One region of the Lachnoclostridium sp. genome, then DNA from elsewhere that is predicted to be linked to it. Evidence: a T-box and tRNA genes for the amino acid it is inferred to sense, from the RefSeq annotation. Region 1 holds a T-box; the other holds one or more tRNA genes.
The links. The T-box of region 1 lies ahead of thrS (threonine--tRNA ligase). A T-box ahead of a tRNA ligase gene usually reads a tRNA of that ligase, here a tRNA-Thr.

Region 1 (3,437 bases):
TGTTCACAAGCAGTTTTTGCGGCCTTTAGCGATGATTATCTAATCCCAAAGGATATGGCATTAAAACTATCTTCCTCTTTTGGAGGCGGGATGGGAAGAATGAGAGAGGTATGCGGAGCAGTTTCTGGCATGTCGATGGTAGCTGGTATGGAGACAGGGACTATCGATGGAAGGGATGCTGAAGGGAAGAAAAAGAACTATGATATGGTACAGAAGTTAGCTGCTAAATTCCGTGAGAAGAACGGTTCTATTGTCTGTAGAGAGCTGCTTGGACTTAAGCAGGAAGGTTCAGAGAAAACATTTACGGATACTAGGCCAGAAGCGAGAACGGAGCAATATTATAAAAAACGTCCTTGTGCCTTGTTAGTAGGTGATGCAGTGGATATTTTAGAAGAAGAATTATTTCAGAAAACAAAAGGTTCAAAAGAGGTTCAGACGATGATTAGGATGGTAAGAGTAGAGGATGATGAGTCTATTAAGAAATTAGCAGAGGTTGCTAATGAAGTTTGGCATCAGCATTTTTCAACTATATTATCCTTAGAACAAATAGATTATATGGTAGATAAGTTTCAATCTGTTAAGGCGATGACAGAGCAGATAAGATGTTCTGGCTACGAATACTATTTTATTGTTGTTGATGGAATCACAGTCGGTTATACGGGAATCCGCCCGGAAGAGGGAAAATTGTTTTTAAGCAAACTTTATATCCTTAAAAAATACCGGGGAAATCAATATGCTTCTCATGTATTTGAGTTTTTAAAAGAACTCTGCAAAGAAAGAGGATTACAAGCTATCTGGCTGACCGTAAACCGTTATAACTATGATACGATTCATATTTATGAGAAAAAAGGATTTCAAACGATAAGAACACAGGTAGCCGATATCGGGAATGGGTTTGTCATGGATGATTATGTCATGGAACTTACGCTTTGATAAGATAAAGTTCGCAAATTGAGTTTTATTGATTAAAAATTTCCATGGTATAGCGTCTTGACAACTTAAATGGAAATGATATAATAACAAAAAGAAAAGACTTTTTTGATTATTAATAATTTAATTGAGATAATACGTTGATGAGAAGAGTAAATTGTGGAGTATTTCAGAGAGGGGTACAGAAGCTGAAAGTATCCTAGTGCAGAAGCAATTGAAGACTACCTCGGAGTGGCCCTAATCCGGCCCGGTGATTCCGTTACCATCAATGAAGCCGGGATATCAAAGCATAGCTTTCATGTCCAATAAGGGTGGAACCGCGAGTGATACTCGTCCCTTTCGAATACGTTAAGTAATCGAAAGAGACGAGTTTTTTTATTTCTAACAAGGAAAAGTTCGCGAAATGTTTTTCTTGTTTCCAACAAGGAAAAGTTAAAAAAGCGTGTAATTCTTGTTATATATTCAGTAAACAAATTGTTATCATTATAAAAGGTGCTAAAGCACCAGAAATGAGGATATTATGAAGATTACATTAAAAGATGGCTCTGTGAAAGAGTATTCAGGGTCTATGCAAATTATTGATATTGCCAAAGATATCAGCGAAGGATTAGCAAGAATGGCTTGTGCTGCTGAACTTGATGGAAAAGTAGTTGACCTTCGTACAGAAGTTTCAAATGACGCGGAATTAAGTATCTTAACATTTAACGATGAGGCTGGTAAGGCGGCTTATCGTCATACAACATCTCATGTACTTGCACAAGCAGTAAAGAGATTATATCCAGATGCAAAAGTTGCAATTGGACCATCCATTGACACAGGATTTTATTATGATTTTGATGTTCCTCCTTTTGATCGTGCAGCTCTTGATGCATTAGAGCAAGAAATGAAGAAGATTATTAAAGAAGGTGCTGAAATCACAAGATTTACACTTCCCCGCGCTGAAGCAATTAAACTTATGGAAGAGAAAGAGGAGCCATATAAGGTAGAATTAATTCGTGATTTACCAGAGGATGCCGTAATATCTTTCTACTCTCAAGGTGATTTTGTCGACCTTTGTGCAGGACCACATCTTATGAGCACTAAAAATATTAAAGCGATTAAGCTAATCAATTCTTCAGGTGCTTACTGGAGAGGTAGTGAGAAAAACAAGATGCTTACTCGTGTTTATGGAACTGCTTTTACAAAAAATGCAGATCTTGATGAGTTTTTAGCTCATTTAGAAGATATTAAGAAGAGAGACCATAATAAACTTGGTCGTGAGATGGAGCTTTTTGCAACGGTTGATGTTATTGGCCAGGGCTTACCACTCTTAATGCCTAAGGGTGCAAAGATGATTCAAACTCTTCAGCGTTGGGTTGAAGATGAAGAAGAACGTCGTGGTTATGTGAGAACAAAGACTCCATTGCTTGCTAAGAAAGATTTGTATGAAATTTCAGATCACTGGAATCATTACAAAGAGGGTATGTTCGTTCTTGGAGATGAGGAAGATGAGAATGCAGAAGTATTTGCTCTTCGTCCTATGACTTGTCCATTCCAGTATTATGTATATAAACAGTCTCAAAAGAGTTATCGTGATTTGCCTTGCCGCTATGGTGAAACTTCAACACTATTCCGTAACGAGGATTCTGGTGAGATGCATGGTCTTACAAGAGTTCGTCAGTTTACAATTTCAGAAGGTCATCTTATCGTAACACCAGAACAGTTAGAAGATGAGTTCAAGGGTTGTGTGGATTTAGCAAAATACTGCTTAACTACTTTAGGTTTAGCGGAGGATGTAACTTACCGTTTATCAAAATGGGATCCAAACAATCAGGGTAAATATCTTGGAAACGAAGAGACTTGGAATATGGTTCAGGATATGATGCGTGATATTTTAAATCATATTGGAATCGACTTCACAGAAGAAGATGGAGAAGCAGCATTCTATGGTCCTAAGCTTGATATTCAGGCTAAGAATGTGTATGGTAAAGAAGATACCATGATTACAATTCAGCTTGATATGTTCCTTGCTGATCGTTTTGATATGACTTATATCGATGCAAATGGTGAAAAGAAACGTCCTTATATTATTCACAGAACAAGTATGGGATGTTATGAAAGAACACTTGCTTGGTTGATTGAAAAATACGCTGGTAAATTCCCAACTTGGTTGTGTCCAGAGCAAGTTCGTATCTTACCTATCTCTGAGAAGTACAGTGACTATGCTAAGATGGTAGAAAAAGAGCTTCTTGACAATGGGGTACTTGTTACTGTAGATAACCGTGCAGAAAAGATTGGCTATAAGATTCGTGAAACTAGATTAGATCGTGTACCTTATATGCTAGTTGTAGGTCAAAAGGAAGCAGAAGAAGGTTTAGTTTCTGTAAGAAGCCGTTACCTTGGAGACGAAGGACAAAAGAAGGTTAGTGATTTCGTTGATGCAATCTGCAAAGAAATCAGAACAAAAGAAATTCGTAAAATTGAAGTAACAGAAGAATAATATACGTTTTTAGAGAGAGCAAGCAGGA
Region 2 (3,437 bases), on a different contig from region 1:
AGGGTGAAGCTCCATTCTTAATTATTTTAGATGGAATTGAAGACCCTCATAACTTAGGTGCAATGCTTCGAACAGCAAACCAAGCGGGAGCACATGGTATAATTATTCCTAAGCGCCGAGCAGTAGGACTTACAGCTACGGTAGCTAAGGTAAGTGCAGGAGCAATCAATTATACACCAGTAGCTAAGGTTACCAATATTGTAGCAACCATGGAAGAATTAAAAGAAAAAGGCCTATGGTTTGTATGTGCTGATATGAGTGGTGAAGTGATGTACCGTCAGAATCTAACAGGACCAATCGGCTTAGTAATTGGTAGTGAAGGCGAGGGAGTTTCTCGTCTTGTAAAGGAAAAATGTGATTTTGTAACCAAGATTCCTATGGTAGGAGACATTGATTCTCTTAATGCATCTGTTGCTATGGGTGTATTAACTTATGAAATTGTTAGACAGAGAAGTTTTGCGAAATAGTAAAGCAAATTTATGTAATAGAAAATTGATAATATGAAATAAAAGAAAACCGCCGATCTATTTATAGAGGCGGTTTCCTAAACTGTGGATTTTTTATTTTAATTAAAGAAACGTTGATAGATTTTTAGAAGAACTAAATTGAAAACTTCGATAGATTTGTAGTAGAATTAAATAAAAGTGAATTTTGATGGATTTTAAATGGTTCGTTAGACTCGTATGAATGTGGATAGTTCCTATAAAAAGTGGATAGAAGTAATAAAATAGATAGTAAGAGTGGATAAAGATAATGTAAGAACGACGTAGATGTGAATAATTTACCACAAGGAGGGTGAGCAATGTCCAAGAAGCAGTATGAGATGATTAGTGATGAAGAAATCATTTCACTTATTCGCGGGGATGACCGCCTAGCGATGGATTATTTAATCGACAAATACAAGAATCTAGTGCGTAAAAAAGCAAAAGCCTTGTATTTGATTGGAGGAGATAGGGAAGATCTAATCCAGGAGGGAATGATAGGTTTATACAAAGCCATTCGTGACTATCAAAAGGAGAAGGAGGCTTCCTTTCTTACCTTTGCTGATTTATGTGTATCCAGACAAATGTATACCGCAATCAAGAACTCAAATACTAAAAAAAATCAGCCACTAAATAACTATATCTCAATTGATAGTTCGAATTACAATGATGATGTAGAGGGCGCCGATTCTATCTCATATGTGGCTCATTTGGCTCATGCTAGGAACATGAATCCAGAGGAGATGCTAATTGATAGAGAGAATACATCCTGGCTGGAAACGAAGCTGATGGAATCGTTAAGTTCTTTTGAAAAGAAGATACTGACCCTATATCTAAATGATTATAGCTACAGTAAGATTGCACAGATGTTAAAGAAAGAACCAAAGGCAATTGATAATGGTTTGCAGCGTATCAAACGTAAGCTTAATACCGCACTAAAAGACCTGCAAGGATAAGGTGAAAGGAATAAATTGACAATCAACAAATTTTGGATAATATTAAAACAATTTATACAATTTAGTCAAATTATTTCATTTATCTGTTGCATTTTCTTTATAAATATGGTATCATACAAGTCGGACGTATTAATAAACGTTAAGCTGTTATGGCTCAGTCGGTAGAGCGTCACCTTGGTAAGGTGGAGGTCACGGGTTCGATTCCCGTTAACAGCTTGTTAAAACCCTTGAATTTCAAGGGTTATTTTTTTTGTGTTGCATTTCATGTTGCATAATATTTTCAAAATGGTTATTTGTTAAATCTGTAAATCGTTTTTATAGTAATCAATAGTACCTCTGTAAATTGCTTTAAGCACTTTGTCTGAGCCCCATCCACCGCGGGCCATAATATATTGGTCTGGTATTCCTATAGCATGCATTATGAAAGCAGAATAATGTCTCAAGACATGAAATCTAAAATATTTTATCTTTAATTTATCTAGTATAGGGAAAAATCTGCGCGTGATTACATCGGCGATATTAATACTACTTTATCTGAAGCGATACAACTTGAACAGGAATTCATAATAGTACAATGCTTATTGTAAAAAGGTTTAAACTGGTATATTATATATATTATGGATAAAATTAAAAAGGAGAGTTTTACGTGAAGAAAAAGAGAATTTTATCGTTAGTGTTAATATATGCAATATTAGCTAGCATCTTGTTAACTAACGATAATCTAGAGGTATCTGCTGCACAAACATTTAAAGATGTCAAAACATCTGACTGGTTTTATAAAGACGTGATGTATGCTAAACAGACAGGATTTATGAAGGGTTATTCAGATAACACTTTTAGACCGCAAAACACGATGGATGTATCAACGTTTGTACAACTTTTGATGAAGGCAACAAACGTTGAATACTCGGCTTCTGCACATTCGTGGATGATATCGGAATCAAGGGCAACAAAAACTACTCCAAAACACATTGTTATGGCTCTTTATAAAAATATTATAAAAGCAGGAGAGTTTAAAGACTATCAAAAAGCCATCACCCGTGGCGAAATGTGCCAGTTAATCAATCGGGTACTCGAGTTGAGCAAAAAAGACGCACCTTTTAAGGACTTAGACGCATCTTTTTTCGAAGACAAGGTAAAGATTGCTTCTCAAATAAAAGATTATGCCAAAATGAATGCAACTACAAAGGATATCGCCTATATTGTATATGCATCTGGCATCGTACATCTGAAGAATGACGGAACCATGGGATTAAGTAAAAAAGCCACCCGTGCAGAGATTACTTCTGCTTTAATCCGATTGGCAAATCCTTATTATCGCATCGTCCCAACAGTTCCAACGACAACGAAAAATATGTCGAATACGGTTACCGTGGAAGAGTTTACGACTCAACTATTAAAAGCAGTTGGAAAATTCTCTACAAGCAATTGGATGAATCTAGCCAATTATAAAGAATTTGTCCGACCGGAAGCCGATTATCCTTCCTATCAAAAACCAATCTTACGCCGAGAGGCTGCCATGATCGTTGCAAGGTTAATGGATGATATTACAGATATTGAAAGGTTATTTACAAGAGGTGGTAATGAGGTCTTTCTAAAGGGTATTCCAACAGCTTCAACCTACCCTGATATCGAAGAAATATTTGTGTATCCATCACTGATATGGACCGTATATGATTGGGAGGGTTATCGTGGTAATATCTCCGATATCTATCAGATTACCGAAGAGTATCAAAAAGAAATGGTCACTTTATATTTAGCAGGTTTTATGGATGTCGATAAGAACAATGAATTAAGGCCATATGATTTCTTAACAAAAAAAGAAGCAACCGTACTTATTGATAATGTTAAACAATTTTCCTCTTTAAATCCAAGGCAAGCACAAGACAAGTTATTAACGATGATACGTGATGTGAAAGAAAAGGCAATGCCAAGTATGAGAAAACCTTCGAATGCAAAGTTATGGGGAGAGACGTATCCCTATGTAGATGCATCCCTG

Region 2: it has a tRNA-Thr gene. The T-box ahead of thrS (threonine--tRNA ligase) is inferred to sense a tRNA for this amino acid. The anticodon was not compared.

What each region holds. Positions count from the first base shown of each region.
Region 1 covers NZ_DAMADT010000024.1:27,888-31,324, forward strand. The annotation lists gene RTP52_RS14585 (C-GCAxxG-C-C family (seleno)protein) at 1-933, shown strand, start outside; T-box leader at 1,062-1,271, shown strand; gene thrS (threonine--tRNA ligase) at 1,451-3,409, shown strand.
Region 2 covers NZ_DAMADT010000042.1:21,989-25,425, reverse strand. The annotation lists gene rlmB (23S rRNA (guanosine(2251)-2'-O)-methyltransferase RlmB) at 1-467, shown strand, start outside; gene sigH (RNA polymerase sporulation sigma factor SigH) at 803-1,438, shown strand; tRNA gene RTP52_RS18600 (tRNA-Thr) at 1,582-1,654, shown strand; gene RTP52_RS18595 (S-layer homology domain-containing protein) at 2,085-3,437, shown strand, end outside.